2 regions of the Turicibacter sp. H121 genome follow, and region 1 is predicted to be linked to the other one. Evidence: predicted binding sites of a transcription regulator. Region 1 holds the regulator's gene; the other holds the start of a gene.
The links. The regulator Rex, encoded in region 1, represses fermentation and respiration genes when NADH is low (regulators of the CRP and FNR family bind a similar motif). The targets are predictions, from matches to a motif close to GTGAANNNNTTCAC.
Positions count from the first base shown of each region.

Region 1 (7,986 bases):
AATCCCGCTGCATCTTCATTTAACTGATTTGCAACAATCAAGTCAGCACCTTTATTCACTAACTTCTTCGTAGCATTCTCAACTAAATCTTGAGTCTCCATAGCAAACCCACAAACAACTTGATCCGCCTTTTTTAACTGCCCCATATGAGCTAAGATATCTGGATTGGTTACAAAATCAATCGTCAACTGATTACCTTGCTTTTTCATTTTATGATCACTCACACGCTCCACTCGGTAATCTGAAATGGCTGCTGATTTCACTAAAATATCATAATCATCTTTTAGAGCCTCGACTGCTTCAAACATTTGAATTGCTGTTCTAACCTCAACAACATCCATGAAAACTGGCTTTCTTAATGAAACAGGCCCAGTTACTAACGTCACATCCGCACCTAAATTACGAGCAGCACGTGCCACTGCATACCCCATCTTCCCACTTGAATGATTCGTCATGAAACGAACTGGATCTAAATCTTCTTGAGTGGGTCCTGCGGTTACGACAACTTTCATTCCTTTTAAAGGCTTGTCCTTAACTAATAAACTTTCAATCGCATCTTCAATATCCTCGATTTCTGCCAATCGACCTTTCCCAACATCTCCACATGCTAAATAACCACTATCTGATTCAACAAAAGTCATTCCATATTTTTTACAAATCTCAATATTATGCTGTGTGATTGGATTATTTAACATTCCTGTATTCATTGCAGGTGCAATGAGTTTTGGGCAAGCAGCGGCTAAAAACGTTGTCGTCAACATATCATCCGCTAATCCATGAGCAAACTTCGCAATACAATTTGCTGAAGCTGGAGCCACAACAAATAAATCTGCGCGCTTAGCTAATGAAATATGATTCACATCATACTGGAAATTGCGATCAAACGTTCCAACAGATACACGATTATGAGTTAATGTTTCAAATGTCATCGGTGTAATAAATTCTGTAGCATTTTTCGTCATAATGACATGAACATCATAACCTTTTTTATATAGACTACTTGCAAGTTGTGCACTTTTATAAGCTGCAATTCCCCCACAAACTCCCAATACAATAGTCTTTTTGTTCAACTAAATCACCTTCTTCGTAATTGGTTCTAACACCTTCGTTAATGGTGCAATAATTAATGTAGCTAAGATGGCTTCGAGTACACTATTTGTCGTAATGATTCCTAGTAATAAGCCAAATAAAGCTGAAACTTCAACTCCTTTGGCTGCCGCATAACTTGGACCAAAGAATAAGTAGATCATTCCAAGCACTAAAATGGAGTGAATTAACGTACAAACTAAAGCCGTAACTCCACTACCGAATAATCTCATTTTATTATTTTTATTTTTAAACCAATGATAAATCACTGCAGCTAATACCCCAAGTAAGACACGTGGACCAATAGCAATAACTAAACTCATGAAGTTTCCACGATATTCACCTAATGAATAAAATGGGGTAAATACAAATGATGTAATCGTTGGGGTAATCGTATTAATAATCACACTACTCAATCCAAAAACTAATCCTGTAATAGCTCCACCTTTGACTCCCAATAAAATTCCTGCTAAAATAACTGGAATATGCATGGTTGTGGCACGAACTGGGCCTAATGGAATATATCCAAGTGGTGTTAACATTAAAACAACTTGAATACTACAAAACATCGTTAGTAAAACTAAAAACTTGGTTTTCTTTCTTGATTGATTCATTTTTCTTCTCCTCCACTGTCGCTTCTTTCGAATGCAACGTCTTGAATATTATATTTGACATCGTTAGTATGACCTTAATTGATGTTATAAAATCACCATTAAGTTTGACAAACGCTATCATCGCTCATAATTATACTGATGTATTGAATAGTTTTCAATAAAATAACATTATTTTACCATTATTCATCGCCTGTAAAAAGAAAAAAAGCTTATAATCAATTGATTATAAGCTTATAACGGACGAATTTTAAAAAGTACTAATGTTTTGCTTGTTCTTTTTGAAAAACATAGAAGAATAATGTCTCTAACTCCATATTTAAATCTACTTCATGAACGGTAATGTCTTCACTCACATTAATCACTGTAGAAGATAAATTTAAAATACCTTTAATACCTAACCCTTCTAATGATGTTGCAACACTTTGAGCAACTGTCGGTGGTACTGTTAAAATAACATAAGTAACACGGTGTTCTTCAATATACGATTTTAAATCATTTAAATGATAAAGAGGCAATTCACCTACACATTGTCCAACTAAGCTTTCATCTGTATCAAACCCTGCAATTAAGTTAACTGGTGTTCTAAATACACGTTTCTTAAACTTATCTGAGCAAAAATACTTTAATAGTGCACGCCCTAAGTTTCCGACCCCAATTAAAACACAGCTCTGTGCATCCTCTGTTTTCAATAAATTATTAAATGCCTCTAAAACAACGCGTACCTCATATCCATATCCTTGACGACCTAATTCACCTAAATATGAAAAATCACGTCGAATAGTAGCAGAATCAATCCCTATTTTTTGGCTTAATTCACCTGACTGAATTCGTTTAACGCCCATTTCATCTAATTCAACGAAACAGCGACGATAAAGTGCTAACCTTTTAATCGTTGCATTTGGAATATTCGATAACATAGAAAACCTCCTTTACCATATTTCAATAATAACATGAAAATAATTCAATGTGAATACTGTCAGAAGCATAAAACGTCTATATGTTAAATTGTTTTAAAATTCGAATATTATTTCATCCAGTGTCCGTTGCTTATCTCTTCTTTAAGCATTATACTTATAAATAAATACAATAAAATCCGAATATCTACTGATAAGTTAATATATAAAGGAGAAACAAAATGATCTTATTACAAACTAGCAAATTGACAAAGCTCTATTCAGGAACTCCCATTCTTGAAAATGTGCAATTTGAAGTCAAAAAAGGGGAGCGTATTGCCGTTGTTGGACGTAATGGTGCCGGTAAATCAACATTATTAAAAATGATTGCTGATGAAATCGACTTCGATAGTGGAGAAATCCACAAGCCACAAAGTGTCGTCCTAGGCTATTTTGCCCAATCAAGCCACGTTAATTCAAATGACACCATCTATAATGAAATGTTAAGCGTCTTCGCTGAAACAATCAAACTAAAAGGCCAGCTTGAAGAGCTAAGCCTTAAAATGGCTGAAGAAGACCCAAGCAGCGAACAATACTTAAGAATTATTGAACAATATCAAAACTTAAATCATCGCTTTGAATTAATGAGTGGTTATACTTACGAATCTGAAATCAATAATATTCTCAATCGATTTAAATTCAATGAGATTGGCTTTGACCAAAAAATCTCAAACTTGAGTGGAGGACAAAAAACAAGATTGGCTCTTGCCAAACTCCTTCTTCAAAAACCAGATGTCCTAATTCTCGATGAGCCTACTAACCACTTAGACATCGATACAATCGAATGGTTGGAAGGATACCTAAAAAAATATTCAGGTGCCGTAGTTATCGTCTCACATGACCGCTATTTTATCGATCAGATTGCAACAACGGTCTATGAAATTGAGTATCGAAAATGTACGAAGTACAAAGGAAACTACTCAGATTATATGGATCAAAAAGCAGTTTCCTATGCATCCCTCATGAAGCAATACGAAAAACAACAAAAAGAGATTTCAAAAATGGAAGACTTCATTAGTCGAAACATCGTCCGTGCTTCAACAACAAAACGTGCTCAATCACGCCGTAAGCTATTAGATAAAATGGAGCGTATTGAAATCCCTAAAATCAACGATAAATCAATCGGTATTACATTTGAAATTGATCGCCGAAGCGGAAATGACGTCCTAAAAGTAGAAGATTTAACAGTTGGATACCCAGATCAAATCATCTCAGATCATCTAGACTTCCAAATTAATCGTCTAGATCGTGTGGCTTTAATTGGGCCAAATGGAATCGGAAAATCTACCATCCTTAAAACAGTAGCAGGTGACTTACCAAAGTTAGGGGGAGAAGTTTACTACGGTAAAAGCCTAGACATGGGATACTTTGATCAAGAACAAGCAAACCTAACTTCTAATAACACCGTCTTAAATGAAGTTTGGAACTACTTCCCGACGCGACTAGAAAAAGATATTCGTACATTACTTGGAAACTTCCTGTTTACAGGAGATGACGTCTTTAAGACAGTTAACCAACTGTCTGGTGGTGAAAAGGTTCGACTAACACTTTGTAAACTCATGCTTCAAAAAAATAACTTCTTACTTCTAGATGAGCCAACTAATCACTTAGATATTGATAGTAAAGAAATGCTAGAACTTTCACTAGAAGACTATGAAGGAACAGTCTTCTTCATCTCCCATGACCGTTACTTCATCGATAAAATCGCAACACGCATTTTAGAGGTTACTCCGCATGGGGTAGTATCATACTTAGGAAACTACTCAGATTATATGGAGAAGAAACAACAATTGGCTGAGCTAGAAGCAGCTAAATTAGCTGAGGAGTCAAACGCAACAACAACTAACAATGTAACAGATTACCAAAAACAAAAAGAACAGCGACGATTAGAACAACAGCGTAAACGTCAACTAGAGGACATCGAATCAAAAATCGCCGCCTATGAAGAAGAACTTGAATATAAAAAAGCTGAGCTTTTCCAAGAAGAAGTCTATCTGGACACACAAAAATCAGCACAGGTTCAAGCTCGAATCGAAGAACTTGAAGAGTTAATCATGGAATCTATGGAAACTTGGGAAGAATTAAGCTTATCATAAAAAAAGTCGTCCATTTGGACGACTTTTTGAATATCCACAATATGTAGTGAATATCATGTAACAAAAGGAGGAATTTTCAAAAAAAGAGTCAAAAAATCTTGTTCACTAGCTAGGCAAATCAGATTAAACACAACGAAGGGGGAGTTAATCAAATCGCCTACCAATAAAATCTCTAGCTCTATCTCATATAAGATAGAGCTTTTTCATATACTTAAACATCACTTGAACCTCCCATGACTAAAGTCACGAGTGTTCTGTTGACATTCATAAAATGGAGGAATACTATGAAAACAAAAAGACTAACCTTAAGAAACGTTGAAATTACTGATGCAAAACTTCTAGCCCAATGGAAGAATGATCCTGATCTGCAAGAGATGTCCACAGGTCAAAAAGAGTTCACCACAGAAACTGAACAAACAGATATTACTAACAATCATGACCCCTACTACATTCTCGTAATCAATGAAACCAATGAGCCTATCGGATATATCCGTATCAATTGGTTAGATGAACATGCAACTTGTGCCTGGCTTAGATTTGGGCTCGGCTCACACCGAGGGCAAGGTTACATGAAAGAAGCACTTGAAACATTAATAACTACCTTATTTAACCAAGGTGTTCATCGAATCGAATCAGAAATATATGATTATAATACACCTAGCCAAAAACTACTCCAATCACTCAACTTTGAACATGAAGGCACACGTCGCCAAGCCTACTATCAAAACGGAACTTATCACGATGTTCATCTTTTTGGACGAATCAAACGTATCCCTAGTACAAATCTCCAAGATTATCTCACTTATGTAATTCCTTACTATCCACAACCTGAATCTCTTAACTGTATCGTCAAAAATCTTAATTTCTTTGACACCAAAACATTAAACCTTTCTAAACTTTATTTCCTAGCAACCTTCTCTGGATTACTCACTAAACTTCAAACAGATTCTAAATTTATGGCACAAACTTTATCACAACTTGTCTCCTTAAATTGGGATCCTGATCAAATAAAAGATGGTCTTTATAGCTTAGAACGTCAATTACACTCACCTCTGACAGAAGAAGAAAAAATCGTTCATGACCTCTATACCTTAGAACAGATTGGAGCTCCAGAAATAGCTAGAGCACTTGCACTCGAAGGAACACAACACCAACTCTTTGATGACATTCGACAAAATAAATTCGAATTTTTCACCACAATTGGGAAAGAAATAGGCGAAGAAAGACTAGCCTATACAAAAAAATTTCTACAACAACTATAAAAAAGTAGCCTTACGGCTACTTTTTTATAATGAAGTTAACTCCATTCCTGATAATCCATTCATATCCATTCCACTACGATGCCCTTTTAAATAAGCCATCGTTCCTGCAGCACCAATCATCGCTGCATTATCTGTACAAAGTGATAATGGAGGAACCGTTAATTTAATATGGCCATCTTTCGCAACAGCTTCTTCTAAACCTTTACGAAGTCCTTTATTGGCTGATACTCCACCAGCGACAATAATTTGTTTTACGTTATATTCACGTGCCGCACGCATCGTTTTTTCCACAAGAACTTCCACCACGCTCGCTTGGAAACTTGCCGCTAAATTTTCAGGAACAATCTCCTCACCACGTTGTTTTGCATTATGTACGGTATTAATAACTGCTGATTTTAACCCAGAGAAACTAAAATCGTAAGACTCTTTATCTAACCAAACACGAGGTAACTTATAAGTATCTTCACCAACAGCGGCTAAACGGTCAATATGTGGACCACCTGGATACGGTAAACTTAACGTACGAGCCACCTTATCATAAGCCTCTCCTACTGCATCATCTAACGTCTCACCAATCACTTCAAACTGATAGTGATCCTTCATATAAACTAACTCCGTATGGCCACCTGAAACGACTAATGCTAACAATGGAAACTCTAAAGGTTCCACTAATTGATTCGCATAAATATGCCCCGCAATATGATGCACACCGACTAATGGAATATCATGAGCAAATGCTAAAGCTTTTGCTGCATTAATCCCAATTAATAATGATCCAATTAAACCTGGCCCCTCGGTCACCGTAATCGCATCAATATCATCCCAAATTACATTTGCTACCTTTAAAGCCTCTTCAAAAACAAGCGTCACACTCTCAACATGATGACGACTTGCCACCTCAGGAACAACCCCACCAAAACGTTTATGACTCTCAATCTGAGATGCAACTACATTCGATAAAATCTCAGTTCCATTTTTAATAACCGCAACACTCGTCTCATCACAGCTACTCTCAACCGCTAATACTAAAATATCTTTTTCCATGACTATCACCAACTTCTATCTAAAATTACGAGTCATTAATAATGCATCTTCACCATCTGCATAATACCTTGCACGAGTTCCAACCGAAATGAACCCACACTTCTCATATAAACGAATCGCTGTGTGATTACTCATACGAACTTCTAATGACATCGTATCACCTTCGTTTTTACACGCATCTTGGATAAATTGTTCAACAAGCAATCTTCCATAACCTTTTGATCGGTAATCAGGATTTACAGCAACATAATATAAATCTGACATTTCAAAAATAATCTGACCTACTAAATAACCAACAATTTGATGATCGATTTCAATAACAATCCCATAATGAAACATCTTCTCTTGCACATAATCTTCAAAATTAAAAGATTGTTTAAATAATACATCATGTAACGATGTAACCTGAAATAAATCTTCTTCTCTCATTAAACGAATATTCATCATTATAATCCCTTATTTTTTTGTTCTAACATCCAATTCATTTCTGCTTCTGGTAAACGATGATACTTCGGCGTAAAATGATGAATATTATCTACAGGAGTCTTTTCTAATGCTAAATTTGCTAAAACAGAGGCATGTGGCATATTTAAATTTTCATCTTCCACCTTAATTACCTTATCACCTAGAACAGACTCAATTAAATCCCAGTACCTTGCAACATCATTACCAAGGAAATACATTTTTTTCTCACTTTTTGATAAATTGTCTAATAAACCTTGTAATTCATAGTGTCCATCTGAAATAACGACATTCGATGACGCTCCTTCATAAACTCCAGCAAACACCGTTTGACGACGCGCGTCAAATAAAGGAATAATGTACGCGTCTTCTTTGATATTACGAGCTAAAATTTCTAAACTAGAAACACCTACTAACGGTTTATTTAATGTCCACGCTAACGTCTTAGCAACAGTCACTCCAATACGAA
Region 1 is NZ_CP013476.1:1,542,484-1,550,469, reverse strand. It holds gene coaBC (bifunctional phosphopantothenoylcysteine decarboxylase/phosphopantothenate--cysteine ligase CoaBC) at 1-1,070, opposite strand, end outside; gene AT726_RS07500 (ECF transporter S component) at 1,071-1,700, opposite strand; gene AT726_RS07495 (redox-sensing transcriptional repressor Rex) at 1,958-2,617, opposite strand; gene AT726_RS07490 (ABC-F family ATP-binding cassette domain-containing protein) at 2,836-4,749, shown strand; gene AT726_RS07485 (GNAT family N-acetyltransferase) at 5,034-6,011, shown strand; gene tsaD (tRNA (adenosine(37)-N6)-threonylcarbamoyltransferase complex transferase subunit TsaD) at 6,036-7,055, opposite strand; gene rimI (ribosomal protein S18-alanine N-acetyltransferase) at 7,071-7,499, opposite strand; gene tsaB (tRNA (adenosine(37)-N6)-threonylcarbamoyltransferase complex dimerization subunit type 1 TsaB) at 7,502-7,986, opposite strand, start outside.

Region 2 (7,986 bases), 110 kb from region 1:
CTTCTAAAGCGCGTTTGATTTGAGAATCAACTACTTGGTTAGTTGTTCCATTTTCACGCTCTTCTAAAGATTCCCCACAGCAAACGATTGGAACTAATCCGTTAGCAAATGCTGCATGAGTTTTTTTGTTAACTGTTTCATCAGTTTCGTTGAACATTTCACGACGCTCACTGTGTCCTAAGATAACATAAGTTACTCCTAAGTCTTTTAACATACCTGGAGCGATTTCTCCAGTGAATGCACCGTTAGCTTCGAAGTGCATATTTTGAGCACCAATACGTAAGTTTTCTCCTTGATGTTCAACTAATGAACGTAAGTATAATGCTGGAGCACAGATAGCAGTTTCTACTTTATCTGAGCTTGGCACTTTGTCTGCTACAGCTTTGATGAATTCTACAGCTTCATCATAGTTTTTGTTCATTTTCCAGTTTCCTGCGATGATTGGTTTTCTCATGAAACTCACCTCTATTAAATATTTTAGTATGTATCTTGTCGGAAAAAAGGAATTCACAAAAAGGTGAATTCCTTTGAGTTTAGTTTAAAAAATTATTTACATCCGCATCCACAGCATTTATCGCTTAATGAAGCAACACCTGGTAATTCTTTACCTTCTAAATACTCTAAAGAAGCTCCTCCACCTGTTGAGATGTGAGAGAATTTGTCAGCGTATCCTAATTGCATTGCAGCAGCAGCTGAATCTCCACCACCGATGATTGTGATAGCACCTTCTAAGTTAGCGATAGCTTCACATACACCGATAGTTCCTTTAGCGAAGTTAGACATTTCGAATACACCCATTGGTCCATTCCATACAACTGTTTTAGCATCTTTTAATACATTAGAGAATAACTCAACAGTAGCTGGTCCAACATCTAATCCCATTTCGTCATCAGCTAATGCATCAACTGAAACTACGCGGAACTCAGTATCGTTAGAGAATTCTTTAGCAGCAACTGTATCGATAGGTAAAACTAATTTGTCTCCACCTTTTTCTAGTAAAGCTTTTGCTAATTCTAATTTATCTTCTTCACATAAAGATTTACCAATGTTTTTACCTTGAGCTTTAAGGAATGTGAACATCATTCCTCCACCAACTAATACTTTGTCAGCTTTATCTAATAAGTTTTCGATAACTCCGATTTTATCAGATACTTTAGCTCCACCTAAGATAGCAACCATTGGACGTTGAGGCGCATCAACAGCTCCACCGATAAATTCGATTTCTTTTTCTAATAAGAATCCAGCTACAGCTTCTAAGTTAGCAGAGATTCCAACGTTTGATGCATGAGCACGGTGTGCAGTCCCGAATGCGTCATTTACGAAGATATCTCCTAAAGAAGCCCAGTATTTACCTAACTCAGGATCATTTTTAGATTCTTTTTTACCATCTAAATCTTCGAAACGAGTGTTTTCGAACATTAAAACTTCTCCGTCTTTTAACTCAGCGATAGCAGCCTCTAATTCAGCTCCACGAGTTTCAGGGATGAATTTAACGTCTTGTCCTAATAACTCAGCTAAACGCTCAGCAGCTGGACGTAATGATTTAGATGCTTTATCTTCTTCAGATTTGATTTTTCCTAAGTGAGAGAATAAAATAGCACGTCCACCATTTTCTAAGATGTATTTGATTGTAGGTAATGCAGCTACGATACGGTTGTCATTTGTAATTTTTCCGTCTTTCATTGGTACGTTGAAGTCTACACGTACAAGGACTTTCTTTCCATTTAACTCAACATCTTTAACAGTTTTTTTGTTCATGTGATGAGTCCTCCTTAAATTATTTTTCACAATATTATTTTAACGCTTTTTTACATATAATTCAAACATTACCTTCTATTAAAGCGCTTTTATATAATGGTGAAGCCAATATAAAGCTTCCGCTACTGTGCGCTGTCTTATTTTTTCACGATTTCCATTAAAAATGTATGATTTTAAGAAAATTTGACCGCATACATTAATCGCGATATAAACTAGACCAACTGGTTTTAACTCACTTCCACCACCTGGTCCTGCAATTCCAGTTACACCAACTGTGATATCAGCACCTGTTAACTTTTCTAAATTGAATGCCATATCGTGTGCAATCTCCTCAGAAACTGCGCCAAACTCCATTAAACGATTCACATCAATGTTTAAACGATTTAATTTTGACTCATAACTATATGTCACGATTCCTTCTAAAAAGACGCTAGATGCTCCTGAAACGTTCACAAGAGTCGATGAAAGAAGACCACCACTGCAACTTTCAGCCGTTGCTATTTTTAATTGCTTTTCCTTAAGCAAGCGCACAATTTCTGTTGCAAGATCTGTATTTTGATCTCCAATATAGTAATCCTTCATAATGTCTTTAAACTCTTCATCAAAGGCTCTTAAATCCTCTTCATAAGCATCCACTGTAGAAACAATATAATCTACTTTATCAGGAGCACAATAAGGTGCAATATTTAGATGAGGGTAACGTCCATATAAGTGTAAAATCATTTCTTCTGCATAAGACTCTCCAATTCCACATAAACGGTAGCTATTACTAATCTTACGCTCCTTAATCTGATCAATAAAATAAGGTCTTACACTCTCTGAAAACATTAATTCAAGCTCTGCTGGAGGTCCAGGTAATAGGAAAACTGATTTATTATCCTGCTTTAAAAATAATCCCGGTGCTGTTCCATTATTATTGGGTAAAACTAGTCCTTCTTTAAACTTATAAGCTTGACGATGATTATTATTTGGAATTTCTCTATTGCTACGTCTGAAATACTCACAAATACCTTCATAAATCTCATCGTCATAAACTAGTTCTGTTTTAAAATACTTTGCAACCCCTTCACGTGATAAATCATCTACCGTTGGTCCTAATCCACCAATAGTAATCACTAAATCCGCATAGGTATATGCAATCTCTAACCCTCGAACAATTTCATCCTCTAGATCAGGAACTACTTGTTGATGAGTTACTTTTCCACCTAACTGTTCTACTTGTTTTGCAATAAAAGCACTATTCGTATTAATCGTTTTACCAGACAGCACTTCATTACCAATCGCTAAAATCGCAACATTCACACCGCTCACCTCTTGTTTAACATGACCTATTTCAGTTTTTTTATTCTAACTTAGAAAAATCCATCTAACTCTATTCTAATGAAAATAATAAAAAAAGCTATCCCGAAATGGGATAGCTTTCCAAAAATATCGCTTAACTAAAATTATTTAATTAAAGAAGCGAAGTATCCTAAAGTACGGATTAATTGGTTAGTGTAAGACATTTCGTTGTCATACCAAGCAGCAACTTTAACTAATTGCTCTCCGTTAACTTCCATAACTTTAGTTTGAGTAGCATCGAATAATGATCCGTAAGAAATTCCGATTACGTCAGCTGAAACGATTTCATCTTCAGTGTATCCGAATGATTCGTTAGCAGCAGCTTTCATTGCTTCGTTGATTTCAGCAGCAGTTACTTTAGTGTTTAAAGTACATACTAACTCAGTTAATGAACCAGTGATTACTGGAACACGTTGAGCTCCACCGTCTAATTTTCCGTTTAATTCAGGAATTACTAAACCGATAGCTTTAGCAGCTCCTGTTGAGTTTGGAACGATTGATGCAGCAGCTGCACGTCCACGACGTAAGTCACCTTTTCCGTGAGGAGCATCTAATGTATTTTGGTCATTAGTGTAAGCATGGATTGTAGTCATGAATCCTTTTTGTACACCATATTTGTCGTTTAATACTTTAGCCATTGGAGCTAAACAGTTAGTTGTACAAGAAGCTCCTGAGATAACTGTTTCAGTTCCGTCTAAGATATCTTGGTTTACATTGTAAACTACAGTTTTGATATCTCCTGTAGCTGGTGCAGAGATAACTACTTTTTTAGCTCCTGCTTCTAAGTGTAATCCAGCTTTTTCTTGAGAAGTGAAGAATCCAGTACATTCTAATACTACGTCTACTCCTAATTCTCCCCAAGGTAAGTCTGCAGGGTTACGCTCAGCAGTTACTTTGATTTCTTTACCGTTAACAACGAAAGCACCTTCTTTAACTTCGATTTCTCCGTTGAAACGTCCTTGAGCTGAATCATATTTGAATAAATGAGCTAATGTTTTAGCATCAGTTAAGTCGTTGATTGCAACTACTTCGAAGTCATTGTTTTCGATCATTAAACGTAAAGCTAAGCGTCCGATACGCCCGAATCCATTAATCGCTACTTTAACAGCCATGTGAAGATTCCTCCTAAGATATTATAAAATTGGTCATTTTTCACATTACGTGTATTTTAACACACATAATATATTGTGAAAAATTACTACATTTTTATTCTAACAATTTGTACCATGATAATCAAGTTATAAACTAATGTAAGCGTTTATAATAACAAATGCTTAACAAAAATGTTTAAGAATTTTTACTTAAAAATGAATATATTACCACTCACAACATTAAAATAGAGTATGGCCGACGCAATGCTATATTTTTTTGTCCAGTTGTGGTAAAATGTGCTATAGAAATTTTTATAAAAAGAGGGGTGCCTTATGAGTAGTTATTTAGTACCGACAGTCATTGAACAAACAGCTCACGGTGAGCGTGCATATGATATTTATTCTCGCTTATTAAAAGATCGTATCATCATGTTAAGTGGTGAAATTAACGATTATACAGCAAACATCGTTGTTGCTCAACTTTTATTCTTAGCTGCAGAAGATCCAGATAAAGATATCAACCTTTATATTAATAGTCCTGGTGGATCAGTTACAGCAGGATTTGCTATCTTTGATACAATGAACTACATCAAATGTGATGTATCAACAATCTGCGTTGGGATGGCAGCGTCAATGGGTGCTTTCTTACTTTCAGCGGGTGCTAAAGGTAAACGCTATGCTTTACCTAACAGCGAAGTCATGATTCATCAACCACTTGGTGGAGCACAAGGACAAGCCACTGAAATTGCCATTGCTGCAAAACACATTTTAAAAACTCGTGATAAATTAAATAACATCTTATCTGCTCAAACAGGTCAACCACTTGAAAAAATCGAGCAAGATACTGAACGAGATAACTTCATGTCAGCTGAAGAAGCTGTAGCTTACGGTTTAGTTGACCAAGTTGTTGTTCGTCCAGTGGACATTTCAGCAGATAATAAATAATTCAAAAAGTAGAGATTAAATTCTCTACTTTTTTTGCTAGAAAGCTAAAATATAGACTCTAAACAAGATAAAATAAATCTAAGTAATAATAACCCAATCATAACATCAAAAAATATACTAAACATATCTATTTTCTTCAATTTTTTCATTCTATCTCTTAACTGATTAAAGTTGACTTTAAGCAATTTTAAAGATGAGATATTACAATTTGTTCTCCTTTCATGAATCCATCTAATGAAACATTAAAGAAATCACTGAAAAGAATTAAACGATGAAAATCAGGATAAGAAATGCTATTTTCCCACTTAGAAATAGTTTGTCTCGATGTATTTAAAAGTTCCCCTAATTCATCCTACGATAATCCTCTTCACTTCGTTAAATCCAATAACCTATCATTAAACTTCAATAGGAATCCCTCATTTCTAAAAATTGTTGATACAGCAATAACATTCATCTTAGCTCCCCCTCCATCAATAGTTATTTACAATCTTTCAATTTTTTAACCATTATATATTTTCCATCTAAAAAAAGAGATTTCATAAGTGAAATCTCTTTTTTCATGGCTATATTTTAAGAAGTATTGTCATTAAACAAGGAAATCCAAACGTTAACTAGCGTAAGGATTTCTTAATCTATTAAGTTGTTTAAACAACCTCTGTCTCCAAATCAACATTTGTCTAAAACATAGCTTTTTCATTTTTAATAGTTAAGTTACCGCTTAGGCTTTTGTTCCTTTCGCTCCTTTTGTTCCTGCACCCTGTAAAGCAAGAACGTTAGATTCGAATGAGAATGTTAAGCTTTCACGTTCACGTTGACGTTTTAATGCTAATTCCACTAAGCTAGTCATTAATTCTGTGAAGTTACGGTCTGTTTTTTCCCATAAGTAGAATGATAATGATCCTGGAATTGTATTAATTTCGTTAACATATACTTCATTATTTTCAGCATTGATTAAGAAGTCGATACGAGCAACCCCTGCACTTCCTAACACGCGGAATGTTTGTACCGCAAGATCTTGAACGTATTTTGTTCCTTCATCCGTTAAACGAGCAGGGATAATACGATTTGTACTTGCCATCCCTTGAGATTTAGTTCCTCCAGTTTTAGCACCTTTAGAACCTCCTCCCCCCTCATATTTATCACGGAAGCTTAAAAATTCATCAGAACCCATAACTTCTTCTAAAACAGAAGGTTTAGCAGAAGAGAAATCTCCGATAACCGAACAGTTAACCTCAACTAATTGAGTAACCATTTCTTCAACGATGAATTTTTTATCATAGCTAATTGCTTCTGTAATTCCTTCTTCTAATGACGCACGGTCATTTGCTTTAGAAATTCCAACACTTGAACCTAAGCTAGCAGGTTTAATCATAACTGGATATGTTAATTTTTCTTCAATAGCATCTAAACAAGCTTCTTGGTCAGCAAACCAATCTGATGAATAATACCACACATAGTTTGTAATCGGTAATCCTGAATCACGTAAAATGTTTTTCATAAACACTTTATCTTGACCAACAGCAGCGGCAGCTACCTCACATCCCGAATAAGGAATTCCGTTTAATTCAAAGAATCCTTGTAAGGCTCCATCCTCACCATTTGTTCCGTGAATAACTGGAATCGCAACATCGATTGTATTTACAACATTGCTTCCGAATTTTTTAGCAGGATAACGTTCAATTTGAATTTTACCATTATTAGGAACAATGACAATACGTTGACATTTTTTTAATAATGCATCCAAATTTTTATATTCTTTCACATCAAATAATGCTTCACCTGTGTACCATTCGCGTTTTTTAGATAAATAAACTGGTACGACATCATATTTTGTTTTATCGATGGCATGCATTGCTTGGTTAGCAGAAATAATTGAAATTTCGTGCTCTACCGATTCACCACCGAAAAATACACCAACTTTTAACTTCATGAGGAAGCCCCCTTTAATCTAAGTTTAGTATCTTCTTCAAGTATACCGTATCTGAACGCAAATACATACGTCTATTTTATCAAGAAATCACTGTCATAAGAAACAATTTTTTGCTTTAATTACTCAAAATATGTTTCTAAATCTTCCGTATAAACTTTATACGCCTTTTCAATCTCTTCGATTGAATTCTTTCGAGACAATGGCGGTAGTTCTGAAATATCAAACCATCCAATATCCTCCGTCTCATGATTACATTTTGCCTCTCCCGCTACGACATTCCCCAGGAAATATAGACAATATACATCATATAATGATTTTTTAATATAATGTCGTCTGTCAAACACCGCTAACAGTTTCGTACAATCAATTACATAACCAGATTCCTCGAACGTTTCCTTAATAGCTGTTTCCTTCGGTGTGCAATCAATATCACACCATCCACCTGGTAGTGACCAAAGACCACTATCTTTCTCTTTAACGAGTAATAGCTGATGATTTTTAATAACCATTGAACGAACGGCAGGTTGTGGGGTTGGATATATGAAATCTTTATATAAGTCGCATTCATTCATTGGTAATGATGTATAATCGTGTAACATCTTCACACTAATCTTCTTTAACTCTTCATAATTATCCACTGCATACGGATCTGTTGAAAATGATAATCCAATTTGTGCAATTGACTGAACTTTTTTAATAAACTCTAAAAATTGATTATCCATCCCGCTTCCCTACTTTCTATATGAAAATAAATAACGAACTGACTATTCAGCGAATAATTCAGGCAAATCATTTTCAATTAAGACAAACGCTCCTGGTTCAACGACTTCATACATTACTTTGAATGCTTCTGTTAAATTCTCAGCTACTGTTACACGCTCTTCTGGGAATCCAACTTCTTTTAAACCTTCTTGAATTGGT
Region 2 is NZ_CP013476.1:1,430,289-1,438,274, reverse strand. It holds gene tpiA (triose-phosphate isomerase) at 1-454, opposite strand, end outside; gene AT726_RS06930 (phosphoglycerate kinase) at 547-1,758, opposite strand; gene AT726_RS06925 (competence/damage-inducible protein A) at 1,837-3,060, opposite strand; gene gap (type I glyceraldehyde-3-phosphate dehydrogenase) at 3,204-4,211, opposite strand; gene clpP (ATP-dependent Clp endopeptidase proteolytic subunit ClpP) at 4,524-5,135, shown strand; gene AT726_RS13595 (hypothetical protein) at 5,323-5,427, opposite strand; gene AT726_RS06910 (D-alanine--D-alanine ligase family protein) at 5,854-7,065, opposite strand; gene AT726_RS06905 (NUDIX hydrolase) at 7,185-7,787, opposite strand; gene AT726_RS06900 (UDP-N-acetylmuramoyl-tripeptide--D-alanyl-D-alanine ligase) at 7,830-7,986, opposite strand, start outside.
Region 2: a site for Rex is predicted at 4,261-4,274, ahead of gap (type I glyceraldehyde-3-phosphate dehydrogenase). Genes of this name have one in related genera too.